One region of the Variovorax sp. YR750 genome, then DNA from elsewhere that is predicted to be linked to it. Evidence: predicted binding sites of a transcription regulator. Region 1 holds the regulator's gene; each other region holds the start of a gene.
What was found. The regulator sigma-54, encoded in region 1, starts transcription at its own class of promoters, with help from an activator protein. The targets are predictions, from matches to a motif close to TGGCANGNAANCTGCTTT.

Region 2: BMY35_RS30740 (TorF family putative porin) is a predicted target of sigma-54. The motif match lies at 2,113-2,130, and genes of this name have one in related genera.
Region 3: atzF (allophanate hydrolase) is a predicted target of sigma-54. The motif match lies at 2,644-2,661, and genes of this name have one in related genera.

The regions. Positions count from the first base shown of each region.
Region 1 covers NZ_FOBJ01000011.1:145,286-150,033, reverse strand. Annotated here, with positions in the region: gene BMY35_RS22515 (phospholipase D family protein) at 1-1,308, opposite strand, end outside; gene rpoN (RNA polymerase factor sigma-54) at 1,322-2,932, opposite strand; gene lptB (LPS export ABC transporter ATP-binding protein) at 2,954-3,748, opposite strand; gene lptA (lipopolysaccharide transport periplasmic protein LptA) at 3,745-4,464, opposite strand; gene BMY35_RS22495 (thiol:disulfide interchange protein DsbA/DsbL) at 4,597-4,748, opposite strand, start outside.
Region 2 covers NZ_FOBJ01000018.1:101,036-105,783, forward strand. Annotated here, with positions in the region: gene BMY35_RS30730 (hypothetical protein) at 1-326, shown strand, start outside; gene BMY35_RS30735 (YifB family Mg chelatase-like AAA ATPase) at 413-1,957, opposite strand; gene BMY35_RS30740 (TorF family putative porin) at 2,172-3,050, shown strand; gene glnK (P-II family nitrogen regulator) at 3,118-3,456, shown strand; gene BMY35_RS30750 (ammonium transporter) at 3,486-4,748, shown strand, end outside.
Region 3 covers NZ_FOBJ01000018.1:163,883-168,630, forward strand. Annotated here, with positions in the region: gene BMY35_RS31050 (AmpG family muropeptide MFS transporter) at 161-1,543, opposite strand; gene BMY35_RS31055 (M48 family metallopeptidase) at 1,603-2,463, shown strand; gene atzF (allophanate hydrolase) at 2,693-4,429, shown strand; gene BMY35_RS31065 (ABC transporter substrate-binding protein) at 4,442-4,748, shown strand, end outside.

The sequences.
Region 1 (4,748 bases):
AATGCGCCGGTCGATCACCGCCGACTTGGCGTGCAGCCTGCCCACCGAGGTGCCGAAGAGCCCCAGCCGCACGCTGCGCCGGGTGCGGTTGGTGCTCAGCTCGTAGAGGTCGGCGCCCAGCTTGAGCATGTCGGGGCGGTAGCGGCGGTAGGCGGTGTGCACCAGCGGCTCGTCGGTGGCGGCCAGCGAGTTGGTGACCACGCTGATCTTCACGTTGCGGCCGCGGATCTCGCGCATCACCTCCAGCCCCGAGGGGCCCGGGATCAGGTAGGGCGAGACGATGGTCACGTCCGAGCGGGCGCGGCGCATCTGCTCGACCACGTTGTAGCGCACGCTGTCCACGTCGAGCAGCGGCACGCCGCCGTAGGAAGCGGTCTTGCCGATCACGCGCTCGGGCGAATCGGCGTATGCCTCGGCGGTGGTCCAGATCAGGCCGAGCTTGCCGGCGTCCAGGTCTTCCGCCATCGGGCTGTAGCCGAGCAGGTCGTTGGGCGCGGGCCTCGGAGGCGGCGGCGTGGTGTCGGGGCCGGTGGCGAGCTCGAAGCGTTGCTGCAGCTCCTCGCGCGACAGGCCGGTGCTCGCCACCGACTGGATCGGCCGCACGTAGACGCTGTTCCAGTACTGGTCGAAGAGACTGCCCAGGCGCGGGATGAGCGCGCCTGTGACGAAGGTATCGAGGTCGATGAAGTTCTCGCCCGCGGTGCGCCTGAAGTACTGGTTGCCGATGTTGCGCCCGCCCGCCACCGCCATCGCGCCGTCGGCGATGAACAGCTTGTTGTGCATGCGCCGGTTGACGCGGCTGAAGTCGAAGAGCGAGGCGGTGAAGCGCTTCAGCAGGCTGCCGCGCCCGGCCGGGAACGGGTTGAACAGCCGCAGCTCCACATTGGGCGTGGCGGCGAGGCCCAGCAGCAGCTCGTCTTCGCCGGAGGTGTAGAGGTCGTCCATCAGCAGCCGCACGCGCACGCCGCGCAGGGCGGCGTCGCGCAGGGTGCGCAGCAGGTAGCGGCCGGTCTCGTCGTTCTCGATCTGGTAGTACTGCACGTCGAGCGTGCGCTGCGCGCGGCGGGCCAGCTGGATGCGGGTGTCGAAGGCGAAATCGCCGCCGGGCATCAGGCGGAAGCCGCTCAGGTCGGGGTCGGGCTGGGAAGCCAGCGCGATCTTGCCGAGGGCGGTGTCGGCCGAGACGGTCATGGCCCTGGTGGGCGTGCGCGGCGCCTCGTCGGGCAGCGTGGCGCAGCCTGCGAACAGCAGCACCGCCACCATGGCGAAGACCCAATGCCCACAGCGCGACATCAGGCCCCGGCTCATCGGCGGTGTCTTTCTACAGGGCTTTGCGCAGGTTGGCGGGAGCGATGCGAAGCGCCTCGCGGTACTTGGCGACGGTGCGGCGCGCGCACTCGATGCCCTGTTCCTTCAGCATCTCGGAGATCTGGCTGTCCGACAGCGGCTTCTTCACGCTCTCGGAGCCGACGAACTGCTTGATGAGCGCGCGCACCGCGGTGCTCGACGCATTGCCGCCGGTCTCGGTGCCCAGCGCCGAGCCGAAGAAGTACTTGAGCTCGACCGTGCCGAAGGGCGTGGCCATGTACTTGGCGGTGGTCACGCGCGAGATGGTCGACTCGTGCAGGCCCAGCTCGTCGGCGATCTCGCGCAGCACCAGCGGGCGCATGGCCAGCTCGCCGTGCACGAAGTAGCTCTTCTGCCGCTCGACGATGGCGTTGCTCACGCGCAGGATGGTGTCGAAGCGCTGCTGGATGTTCTTGATGAACCAGCGCGCCTCCTGCAGCCGCTGCGACAGCGCCTGGCTGCCCTCGCCCTTGTGCGACTTGAGCGCGCCGGCGTAGATGTCGTGCACGCGCAGGCGCGGCATCACCTCGGGGTTGAGCATGACGCGGAACTTCACGTTCGTGCCGCGCCCGGTCTTGGTGACGATCACGTCGGGAATGATGATGTTGCGCTCGACGTCGACGAAGCTGCGGCCCGGCTTGGGCTCCAGCCGCGCGATGATCTGCAGCGCCGAGCGCACCAGGTCCTCGTTGCTGCGGGTGAGCGTGGCCAGGCGCTTGAAGTCGCGGCGCGCGAGCAGCTCCATCGGCTGCTTGCAGATGGCGATGGCGGTCTTGCGGACCTGCTCCTCTTCCTCGGTCTCGTCCTCGCTGGCCATGGCGCGCAGCTGGATGCTCAGGCATTCGCCGAGGTCGCGCGCGCCGACGCCGGCGGGCTCCAGGCTCTGCAGCAGGCCGAGCGCCACCTGGAAGTGGTGCACCAGGTCGTCGAACTGGTCGTTGTCGTCGCCGGCCAGGCCCGAGGCCAGGGCGGGCAGCGAGTCTTCGAGGTAGCCGTCGTCGTTGAGCGATTCGATCAGGAAGCGCAGCGCGGCGCTGTCGTTCTCGTCGAGGCGCAGGCTCAGCGCCTGGCGATGCAGGAAGGACTGCAGCGACTCCTGGCTGCGCGCGAGCTCGGTGGCGTCGGCGCGCTCGTCGTCGCCCAGGTTGTTCTGGCGCGCGGGCGCGTCGCTGCCCCATTCGCTGTCGTCGGGCGCCATGTCGACGGTGCCGTCGCCTTCCCAGTCGGGCTCGCGCTCGGAGATGTCGGCGGCGGGGCCGTCGGTGTCGGCCGTACTGGTGACGGTTTCGGTGGAAGCAGTGGAGGCGCTGCTGGCGGCCGGCGAAGCGAAGTCGCCCTCGCCGTCCCCGCCTTCACCACCATCACCGCCTTCATCGCGCGGAACCGGGGCATCGGCCGTGTCGAGCCCGAATTCCTCGCGCGCCGCTTCTTCCGCGGTGCGCTCGAGGAACGGGTTCTCGTCGAGCATCTGCTCCACCTCCTGGCTCAGTTCGAGCGTGGAGAGTTGAAGCAGCCTGATCGACTGCTGCAGCTGTGGCGTCAGCGCCAGATGCTGCGAAACGCGAAGGGACAGCCCTTGCTTCATGGTGGAAACCGCCCCCGCGCCTTACATGCGGAAGTGCTCGCCCAGGTACACCCTGCGTACCTCGGCGTTGTCGACGATCTCCGAAGGCGTGCCTTGTGCCAGCACATGCCCGTCGCTGATGATGAAGGCGTGATCGCAGATGCCCAGCGTCTCGCGCACGTTGTGATCGGTGATGAGCACGCCGATGCCGCGCTCCTTCAGGAAGCTGATGATCCGCTGGATCTCGATCACCGCAATCGGGTCGATGCCGGCGAAGGGCTCGTCCAGCAGGATGAAGCGCGGCTGCGTGGCCAGCGCGCGCGCGATCTCGACGCGGCGGCGCTCGCCGCCCGACAGCGCGAGCGCGGGCGAATCGCGCAGGTGGTCGACGCGCAGGTCGGCCAGCAGCTCGGACAGGCGCTCCTCGATGTGCGGCTTCGACAGCGGGGCCATCTTGCCGTTCGCGTCGGGCTCCATCTGCAACTCGAGCACGGCGCGCACGTTCTCCTCGACCGTGAGCTTGCGGAAGATCGAGGCTTCCTGCGGCAGGTAGCTCAGGCCCATGCGGGCGCGGCGGTGGATCGGCATGTGGGCGATGGGCTCGCCGTCGATGGTGATGTCGCCGGCATCGGCGCGCACCAGACCCACGATCATGTAGAACGACGTGGTCTTGCCGGCGCCGTTGGGGCCGAGCAGCCCGACGACTTCGCCCTTCTGTACGTCGAGCGAGACGTCCTTCACGACCGTGCGGCTGCCGTAGCTCTTCTTCAGGCCGCGCGCGACCAGGCGGCTGCCCGGGGCGCCGTTGACGTCCTGCGTTCCTGCGGATTCGATCACTTGCGGGTATCTCCCTGGTCACTGCCGAGCGTGGTGCTCTGGCGCAGGCCCTTGCCGGGTGCCGGGGTGGGCGCCGGCGGCGGCGCCTTCGCGCCGGCGGCCGGGGCCGAGGCGCCGGCCGCAGGGGCTGTGGCGGCCTTGGGGGTCAGGATGGTCCTGACGCGCCCGCCCGGGGCCGAGGCGTTGACGGCGGTATTCGGCGGCACGGTGGAACCGTTGACGGTGTAGGTGTCGTTGCTCTGGTCGTAGACGATCAGCGCGCCCTGGCTCTCGTCGTTCGGCGTGGCGCCCAGCAGCCGGCGCATGGTGGCGTTGCGGATGAACTTGACGTTGTCGGCGCGGCTGTCGTACTCGATCACTTCCGACTCGCCCTCGATCCACTCGTCGGGCGCGTTGCGCTTCTGCTTGTAGTAGGCCCGCTTGCCGGGTGCCGCCGTGACCACGCCGTACTGGTAGCCCTCGGCGTCCTGGCGCACGTCCAGCCGCGCGCCGCGGATGATGATCGTGCCCTTTGTCACCAAAACGTTGCCGGTGAACACGCTGGTCTGCTTCAGGTCGTCGTAGCGCATCGCGTCCGACTCGATGTTCATCGGCTTGGAGCGGTCGGCGGTCTCGGCCAGGGCACCCGAGGCGAAGCCGGCCAGCAACAGCGCGCCGGCAGCCAGCCGGCTGACGCGACGAAGGAAGGGGGTGGTGGGGTAAGAGTGCAATGTCATAGAGGCACGAAACTTGCTCGGCATTGTATGCGTCTGAGTGCTTCTGCCCCGCACGCACAGATGAAAAAGCCCGCCTAGGCGGGCTTGACTTTCGCTCTGGTTTGCTACCAGAAACAGCGTGAATCCAAGGGCTCAGCCCTTCTTTGCTTCGCCGATCAAATAGTTCACGACCTGAAGCACTTTGGTCATGTTGCCGGCGGTCTCGCCGTCCACGTACCAGCGGCCTGCCACGGCCATCGCAGGCACGCCGGCCACCTTGTAGGCGTCGGTCAGCTGCGAGGCGC
Region 2 (4,748 bases), on a different contig from region 1:
ACGCCCAGCGCTTCCCGCTTCTCTATGCGTGGGTGGGCAGGACCACGGCGCCGGGCAGCAGCGGCCCGCTGGCCTCCGATGTCGGCGTGAACCGCTGGGTCAACCTGTACACCACCGGCGACTACGTGGGGCGCTGGCTGTGGTGCGATCCGCCGCCGGCGATCGACACCGTGGGTGGCCACGCGACGCTGTGGAATCCGGCGCCGGCCTTCGCGCCGATGACCGGGCCCGAGCGCGACGTGTGCGTGGGCATCGGCGCGCACACGCACTACTTCGAGCAGGGCGGGACCTATGCGGCGCGCTGGATAGATGCTCTCGTGAACTGATGACGACAGCAGCACGAGCCGCGGCTTTCCTCGCGCCTTGCGCGCCTCCTGCGCAGGCGACAACGGTCGTCCCGGCGCCCCGTCGCTCAGGCCGCGCCGCGCAACGCCCTGCGGTACTGCACCGCCTCCGCCAGATGCCCGACCTGTACCGCCTCAGATGCATCCAGGTCGGCGATGGTGCGAGCCACCTTCAGCGCCCGGTGCGTGCTGCGCGCGGACCAGCCGAGCTTGGCCGCCGCGTTGAACATGAACCCGCGAGCCGCGTCGTCCAGCGTCGCGTGACGATCGATGGCCGCGCCGTGCAGCGACTGGTTGGCATGGCCCTGGCGCCGCATCGCTCGTTCGCGCGCGGCGACGACGCGCTCGCGGATGCTGTCGGTCGACTCGCCCGCAGGTGAGTCGAGCAGCAACTGGGCCGACACCGGGGGCACTTCGATGTGCAGGTCGATGCGGTCCAGCAGCGGGCCGCTGAGCTTGCCCTGGTAGCGCGAGACTTGCTCCGGCGTGCAGCGGCAGGGCCTCGATGACGAGCCCAGGTAGCCGCAGGGGCAGGGGTTCATGGCTGCGACGAGCTGGAAGCGCGCCGGGAACTCTGCGCGCCGCGCGGCGCGGGCGATGGTGATCGTGCCCGTCTCCAGCGGCTCGCGCAGTGCTTCCAGCGCGGAGCGGGCGAACTCGGGGAATTCGTCGAGGAAGAGCACGCCGTGGTGCGCGCGCGAGATTTCCCCGGGGCGGGGCGGGGAGCCCCCGCCGACCAGCGCCACGGCGCTCGCCGTGTGGTGCGGAGAGCAGGTCGGCCTGCTCATCCACCTTTCCGTCGCGAAGCGCCCGCCGAGGCTGGCAACCGCGGCGCTTTCCAGTGCTTCGTCGATGTGCATCGCGGGCAGCAGCCCCGCGAAGCGCTGGGCGAGCATCGACTTGCCCGAGCCGGGTTCGCCCACCATCAGCAGGCTGTGGCCGCCCGCCGCCGCGATCTCGAGCACGCGCTTGACGCCCGTGTGCCCTTTCACTTCGGACAGGTCGGCGTATCGGGGCACGGCCGTGTCGGGCTCGGCCTGGATGCGCGCCCAGCCGTCGTCCGGGCCGTCGGGCAGCTGGGAAGCGGCATCGTCGCCCGCCACGAACTGGCGGACCACGTCCAGCAGGTGCCTGGCCCCATACACCTCGCCGCCCGGTACCAGCGCGGCCTCCTGTGCACTTTCAAGCGGCAGCACCAGCCGCGTCGCGACGCCGCGCGTGTGCAGCGCCAGCGCCATGGCCAGGGCACCGCGAACGGGCCTGAGCTCGCCGGATAGAGACAGCTCCCCGGCGAACTCGTGGCCGGCGAGCCGGGCGTTGTCTATCTGTCCGCTGGCCGCGAGGATGCCCAGCGCGATGGGCAGGTCGAAGCGCCCGGAGTCCTTGGGCAGGTCGGCCGGCGCCAGGTTCACTGTGATGCGCTTGTTGTTGGGGAACTCCAGCCCCGCGTTCTGCAGCGCCGAGCGGACCCGCTCGCGCGCCTCCTTGACCTCGGTTTCGACCAGCCCGACCAGCGTGAAGCTGGGCAAACCGTTCGCAAGATGCACCTCTACCGTGACACTGGCCGCTTCAAGACCCAGCAAGGCGCGGCTCTGCACCAAAGACAGTCCCATTTCTCTCCCTCTCCCCAAGATGGTGCACCCGTTGTGGGCATTCCCGCGGTGGTGCGGCGCACCGTCCATCTGCAACCACTCGCAACAGGGGTTGTAACGATTTGGCGCTCACCCGCAGCGTGGACGCGGTCGCAAGGGCAGGGATTCGTGCACTTTGGCACGCTCCCTGCTTTGAGCCCTCCGGTCCAACAACACACTTGCGAGGAGTTCCCTGATGACGCACCGTACCGCCGCCCAGGCGCTGATCGTTCTGGCCACCGCATTGACCGCGTCCGGCGCGGCCCTGGCGCAGACTGCAACGACCGACGCCGCAGCAGCGCCTGCGGCAGCTCCCGCCCCGAACCTGACCGGCAATGTGTCGATCACCACGAACTACAAGTTCCGTGGCCAGGACCAGGACATGATCGGCAAGAACGACTACGCCAAGACCAAGGGCTTCAAGCCCGCCATCCAGGGCGGACTGGACTACGCCTTCGGCGACAGCGGCTTCTACGTGGGCAACTGGAACTCCAGCGTCAACTGGCTCAAGGGCAACAGCATCGAGATGGACGTGTACGGCGGCTACAAGTTCAAGGCCGGCCCGCTGGACATGGACGTCGGTGCGCTCACCTACATCTACCCGGGCAACTCCGCCGGCAACACCACCGAGCTGTACGTCGCGGGCACCTACGCCAACGAGACCTTCGGCTCGTTCACCGCCAAGTACTCGCACACGGTGTCGAAGGACTACTTCGGCTACGCCGGCAACAAGGCCGGCTCGGGCCTGAAGGGCACCAACACCGGCTACCTGAACCTGTCGTACAGCAAGGAGATCGTGCCCAAGGTCACGCTGAAGGCGGCCGTCGGCTACACGAACATGTCCAGCGACATCCGCAGCCTGGGCTACAAGAGCTACGTCGACTACAACATCGGCGCGAGCTACGACTTCGGCAACGGCCTGTCGCTGACCGGCTCGATCCAGGGCGCCAACAAGAAGAACTCGTACCTCGCGGTGAGCAACCCGGGCGTCGACTACGGCTTCGGCACCTTCGGCACGACCTACTACTCGCCGAACAAGGCACGCTTCATCGTCACGCTGACGAAGACTCTGTAATCCGCACTACAACGAGGCGCGGCCCAAGCTGCCGCGCCACTTCATTTCCATCCGAAGGAGAAAACTCATGAAGCTGGTCACAGCCATCATCAAACCGTTCAAGCTCGACGAGGTGCGCGAAGCACTGTCGGCCATCGGCGTGCAGGGGATCACCGTCACCGAGGTGAAGGGCTTCGGCCGCCAGAAGGGCCACACCGAGCTCTACCGCGGCGCGGAGTACGTGGTCGACTTCCTGCCCAAGGTCAAGATCGAGGCGGCCGTCTCCGACGACCTCGTCGATCGCGTGATCGAAGCGGTCGAGAGCGCCGCACGCACCGGCAAGATCGGCGACGGCAAGATCTTCGTCTACAACCTCGAACAGGTCGTTCGCATCCGCACCGGCGAAACGGGCCGCGAAGCCCTCTGATCGAGTCCTGGCCCGAAAGAACAACGACTATGAAAAAACTGCTTGTCTCTCTTGCGCTCGGCTTGAGCGTGCTGGCCGCCGGTACCACCGGCTTCGCGCAAACCCCCGCCGCGGCAACGCCCGAGGCTCCGGCCGCGTCGGCACCGGCTGCCGCCGCGCCCGCTCCGGCAGCGGCCCCTGCGGCAGCGGCTCCGGCCGCCGCCGAGGCTGCTCCCGCCGCCGCACCCGCGGCCCCCGCTCCGAAGATCGATTCCGGCGACACCGCCTGGATGCTGACTTCGACCCTTCTCGTGATCCTGATGACCATCCCCGGCCTCGCGCTGTTCTATGGCGGCCTGGGCCGCTCGAAGAACATGCTGTCGGTGCTGATGCAGGTCTTCGTGATCTTCTCGCTGATCAGCATCCTGTGGGCCGTCTACGGCTACAGCCTGGCCTTCTCGGGTGACGGCAACTTCTTCGGAGGATTCGACAAGATCTTCATGAAGGGCATCACGCAGGAGACCTTCGGCGCGCTGACCACGATTCCCGAATACGTGTTCGTCGCCTTCCAGGGCACCTTCGCGGCCATCACCGTGGCGCTGATCGTCGGCGCCTTCGCGGAACGCGCCAAGTTCTCGGCCGTGCTGCTGTTCTCGGTGCTGTGGTTCACGTTCAGCTACGTGCCGATCGCCCACATCGTTTGGGGCGGCGGCCTGCTGGGCAAGGACGGCGCGCTGGACTTCGCCGGCGGCACCGTGGTGCACATCAACGCCGGTGTGGCCGGCCTGGTCGGCGCCTACATGGTCGGCAAGCGCGTCGGCTACGGCAAGGAAGCCTTCACGCCTCACTCGCTCACGCTCACCATGGTCGGCGCATCGCTGCTGTGGGTCGGCTGGTTCGGCTTCAACGCCGGCTCCGCTGGTGCAGCCAACGCCGTCGCCGGCCTGGCCTTCGTGAACACGGTGCTCGCCACCGCCGCCGCGGCCCTGTCGTGGATCCTGGGCGAGAGCCTGCACAAGGGCAAGGCCTCGATGCTGGGTGCCGCATCCGGTGCAGTCGCCGGCCTGGTGGCCGTCACGCCCGCAGCCGGCTTCGTCGGCCCGATGGGTTCGATCGTGCTGGGCCTGCTGGCCGGCCTGGTCTGCCTGTGGGGCGTGGGTGGCCTCAAGCGCATGCTCGGCGCCGACGACGCGTTCGACGTGTTCGGCGTGCATGGGGTGGGCGGCATCCTGGGTGCCATCCTGACCGGCGTGTTCGCTGCCAAGGGCCTGGGCGGCACCGGCGGCGCGACCCCCGACACCTTCGCGATGGGC
Region 3 (4,748 bases), on a different contig from region 1:
CTGTCGGTCAGGCAGACGATGGGCGCGCGGAAAGGAAAACCTGAAAGGGCGCGGCGGAGAAAGGATATTGAAAGAAACGAATGTATACCGGTACAGCCTACCAGTTGCGCGGCCCGTGCAGCGTCGGCCGTTTCCTATAAGGCGCAGGCCCTGTAGACCCCTATTGACGGCCCTGGGGGCTTGTGGTCGTCAGCCGCGAGGCCAGCGCCACCAGCACCAGCACCGGCGCGCCCAGCAGCGCGGTGCCGACGAAGAAGCTGCTGTAGCCGTAGGCGTCGACGAAGGCGCCCGAATAGCCGGCCAGGAACTTCGGCAGCAGCAGCATCAGCGAGCTGAACAGGGCGTATTGCGTGGCCGAGTAGCTGATGTTCGTGAGGCTCGACAGGTAGGCGATGAAGGCCGCCGAGGCGATGCCGCCGGCCAGGTTGTCGGCCGACACCACCGCGATCAGCGCCGTCAGGTCGTGCCCGCGGGTGGCCAGCCAGGCGAAGAGCAGGTTGCTGGCGGCGCTGAGCACCGCGCCCAGCATCAGCACGCGCATCACGCCCAGGCGCATCGACAGCACGCCGCCGACGAAGGCGCCCACCAGCGTCATGATCACGCCGTAGATCTTGCTGACCGAGGCCACCTGGTCCTTGGTGAAGCCCATGTCCACGTAGAAGGGGTTGGCCATGATGCCCATCACCACGTCGCTGATGCGGTAGATGGCGATCAGCGAAAGGATCAGCACCGCCTGCCACTTGTAGCGGCGGATGAAGTCGGCGAAGGGCTCGACCAGCACGTTGCGCAGCCATTCGGCGGCGCTGCGGGCCTTGGGCAGGGCTCCCGGCACCGGCTCGGGCGAGAGCAGCACCGTGACCACGCCGACGGCCATCGAGGCCGCCATGACCAGGTAGGCCGTCTTCCAGGCGCCGTTCTGGTAGGCGGCGGCGCCCGTGGCCGCCACGGCGGGCGCCACCTCGGCCCAAGCCGCGACCCACAGCACGCCGGCACCGGCCCAGATCATCGCGAGCCGGTAGCCTGTCTGGTAGGCGGCGGCCAGCGCGGCCTGCTTGCGCGCCTCGGCCGATTCGATGCGGAAGGCGTCCAGCGCGATGTCCTGCGTGGCCGAGCCGAAGGCCACCAGCAGCGCACACCAGACCAGCGGCGTGAGCCCGTGGCGCGGATCGTTGACCGCCATGCCCGCCAGCCCGGCGATGACCATGCATTGCGCCAGCAGCAGCCAGCCGCGCCGGCGGCCCAGCAAGGTGGTGAGCGGCGGCAGCGGCAGCCGGTCGACCAGCGGCGCCCAGACCCACTTGAAGCCGTAGGCCAGCCCGACCCAGCTCAGGTAGCCGATGGTGGTGCGGTCGATGCCCGCCTCGCGCAGCCGGAAGCTCAGCGTGCCCAGCACCAGCAGCAGCGGCAGCCCCGCCGAGAAGCCCAGCGCCAGCATGCGCAGGGTGGCGGGTTCCAGGTAGACCTTCAGCGCGTCGCGCCAGGGCGGTGAGGGGGGCGTGGGGGTTTCTGCGGGCGAGGCGGACATGTGCCCCGGATTGTCCATGAGCAAGGCCCCGGGCTTCCCGCCTTCTTGTCTTCATTTGTTCCTATCATCCCGCTCCTATGTGCACACGATGCGATCGCCCCGTTTCCGCCCTTGCGGCTCCTTCCGCAGCTTCCGCCTGGAATCCCCGGCGGGCCTTCCTGCTGGCCGCCGCCGGTGCGGTCCTCGCGAAGCCGGCCCTGGCGCAGGTCGAGGTGGGCAAGCCTTCGGTGGCGCGCAACATCGTGCCGGTCGAGCAGATCGAGGCGGCCGGCGTGCAGCAGTACGGCCAGCTGCTCGAGCAGGCGCGCGCCAAGGGGGCGCTGGCGGGCGAGAGCAATCCGCAGCTGCAGCGCCTGCGCACCATCGCCAGGCGCCTCGTTCCTTTCGCCACGCCGTGGAATTCGCGCGCCCGCGACTGGAAGTGGGAGGTCAACCTCATCGGCAGCAAGCAGATCAATGCCTTCTGCATGCCCGGCGGCAAGATCGCCTTCTTCACCGGCATCCTCGACCAGCTCAAGCTCACCGACGACGAGGTCGCGATGGTGATGGGCCACGAGATGGCCCACGCGCTGCGCGAACACGCACGCGCCCGCATGGCCAAGAGCGCGGGCACCGGCGCGGCGCTCTCCATCGGCGCGCAACTGCTCGGATGGGGGCAGGTGGGCGACCTGGCCGCGCGTGCCGGCACGCAGCTCATCACGCTCAAGTTCAGTCGCAGCGACGAGTCCGAGGCCGACCTCGTGGGGCTCGAACTGGCGGCGCGCGCGGGCTACGACCCGCAGGCGTCGGTGTCGCTGTGGAAGAAGATGGCCACGGCTTCGAAGAACCAGGGCGGCCTGAGCTTCCTCTCGACGCACCCCAGCGGACCTGACCGCATCGCGAAGCTCGAGTCGAACCTGCCGAAGGTCGAGAAGCTGTACCGCGAAGCAAAGAAATAGCTCGCCCCCAGGCTGCGCGCACTTCGTGTCGCGCACGCCTTCCCCCTGCCGGGGGCAACACCTGCGGCCCGGCAAAGCCGGTTCCGCGGTGTTTCGCGAAAACTCCACTCCCCATTCTGTTTTTCTGACTGACGCGCGCCGCGCGTGAGTCGCATCGCATCGCGTCGCGCCGGCGGTCACTGGCACGCCGCTTGCATCACAACATGTGTACATGTTTGGATGCCTGAAGATGGTGCATGAAGAAAACCCGAAGAGCGGATCGTCCGAAGCGGCCTGGATTGCCAGGTTCGCCTCGCCCGTGGCGCACGCGCAGGCCGCGGGGGCGCTGGATTTCGCCCTGCCGCTCGCCGGGCTGCGCTTCGCGGTCAAGGACAACATCGACGTGGCCGGCGTGCCCACCACGGCCGCCTGTCCGGCCTTCGAGCGCCTGCCCGCGGCGCATGCGGCCGTGGTGCAGCGCCTGCTCGAAGCCGGTGCATTGCTGGCCGGCAAGACCAACCTCGACCAGTTCGCCTGCGGCCTGAACGGCACCCGCTCTCCTTATGGCGAGGTGCCCAACGCCTTCGACGCGCGCTACGTGTCGGGCGGCTCCAGTTCGGGCTCGGCCTACGTGGTGGCGAGCGGCGAGGTCGACTTCGCGTTCGGCACCGACACCGCCGGCTCGGGCCGCGTGCCGGCCGGGCTCAACAACATCGTCGGTCTCAAGCCTTCGCGCGGCCTGCTGAGCGCCTTCGGCGTGGTGCCCGCGGCGCAGAGCGCCGACTGCGTCTCCATCTTCGCGCGCACCGTCGCCACGGCGGTCGACGTGCTGCTCGCCGCCGCGGGCCACGACGCGCGCGACCCGTACTCGCGCGACATCGACCTGCGCCGCGAACCGCTGCCAGCGCGCTTCCGCTTCGGCGTGCCCGACAGGCTGAGCTTCTTCGGCGACGCCGCCGCCGAACAGGCATTCGGCGAAGCGGTCGCGCGGCTGCTCGCCATGGGCGGCACGCCCGTCACCATCGCCTACGCGCCGCTCGCCGAAGCCGCCGGGATGCTCTACGAAAGCGCGCTGGTCGCCGAGCGCTACGCCGCGGTGCGCGAATTCTTCGACGCGCACGCCGACGACGTGATCGAGCCCGTGCGCGGCATCCTCGAGAGCGGGCGCCAATACGACGCCGCCGACGTGTTCGAGGCCCAGGCACGGCTGCGCGCCATCGCGCAGAAGGTCGAGCCGATTTGGCGCGACATCGACGTGCTGCTCGTGCCCACCGCGCCCACGCATTACACCCGCGAGCAGATGCGTGCCGACCCGGTCGTGCTCAACCGCAACCTCGGCGCGTACACCAACTTCGTCAACCTGCTCGACTACGCCGCGCTCTCTGTGCCCAGCAGCCTGCGCGCGGACGGCCTGCCTTTCGGCATCACGCTGATCGGCCCCTGCGGCAGCGATCTCGCACTGGCCGAACTGGGCCAGCGCTATCACCACGCGACCGGCCTCGCGCAGGGCGCGACCGGCGAGCCGCTGCCCGCACCGCGCGCCATTCCGGGGCTCGCCGCGCCGGGCGCCGGCCTGCTGCCCATCGCGGTGGTCGGCGCGCATCTGTCGGGCATGCCGCTCAACGGCCAGCTCACCGAGCGCGGCGCGACGCTGCTGCGCGCCACAACGACTTCGCCCTTCTACCGGCTGCATGCATTGCCGGGCACGGTGCCCCCCAAGCCCGGGCTGCGGCGCGTGGCCGCCGGGGCAGACGAAGGCGGTGCCGCCATCGCGCTCGAGGTGTGGGCCGTGCCGCTCGCCCAGGTCGGCAGCTTTCTCGCGCTCATCCCGTCGCCGCTGGGGCTGGGCAGCGTCGAGCTGGCCGACGGCAGCTGGGTGAAGGGCTTCATCTGCGAAGGCCATGCGCTGGCCGGCGCGCAGGACGTGACCCATCACGGCGGCTGGCGCGCCTACGTCGCGAGCCTGGCCACCCCGAGTTCCAACTGATCAGGAGTTCCGATGAGCATTCAAGAAAACTCTCCCGCCGCTCGCCAACGACGCCAACTGCTGCAGGCCGGCGCCGCTGGCCTGGCCGTGCTGGCCGCGCCCGCCATCGTGCGCGCGCAGGGCGCGGCGACGAAGCTGCGCATCGGCTTCTGGCCGGTGGCCGCGGGCCTGCCGTTCTTCGCGGCGGTCGACAAGGGCTACTTCAAGGAGGCCGGCCTCGACGTGGAGCCGCTGAAGTTCGCCGGCGCGCAGCAGGTGATGGAAGGCATGCTCGCCGGCCGCTGCGACGGCAGCGCCAACGGCACCGGCTCGGCCAACC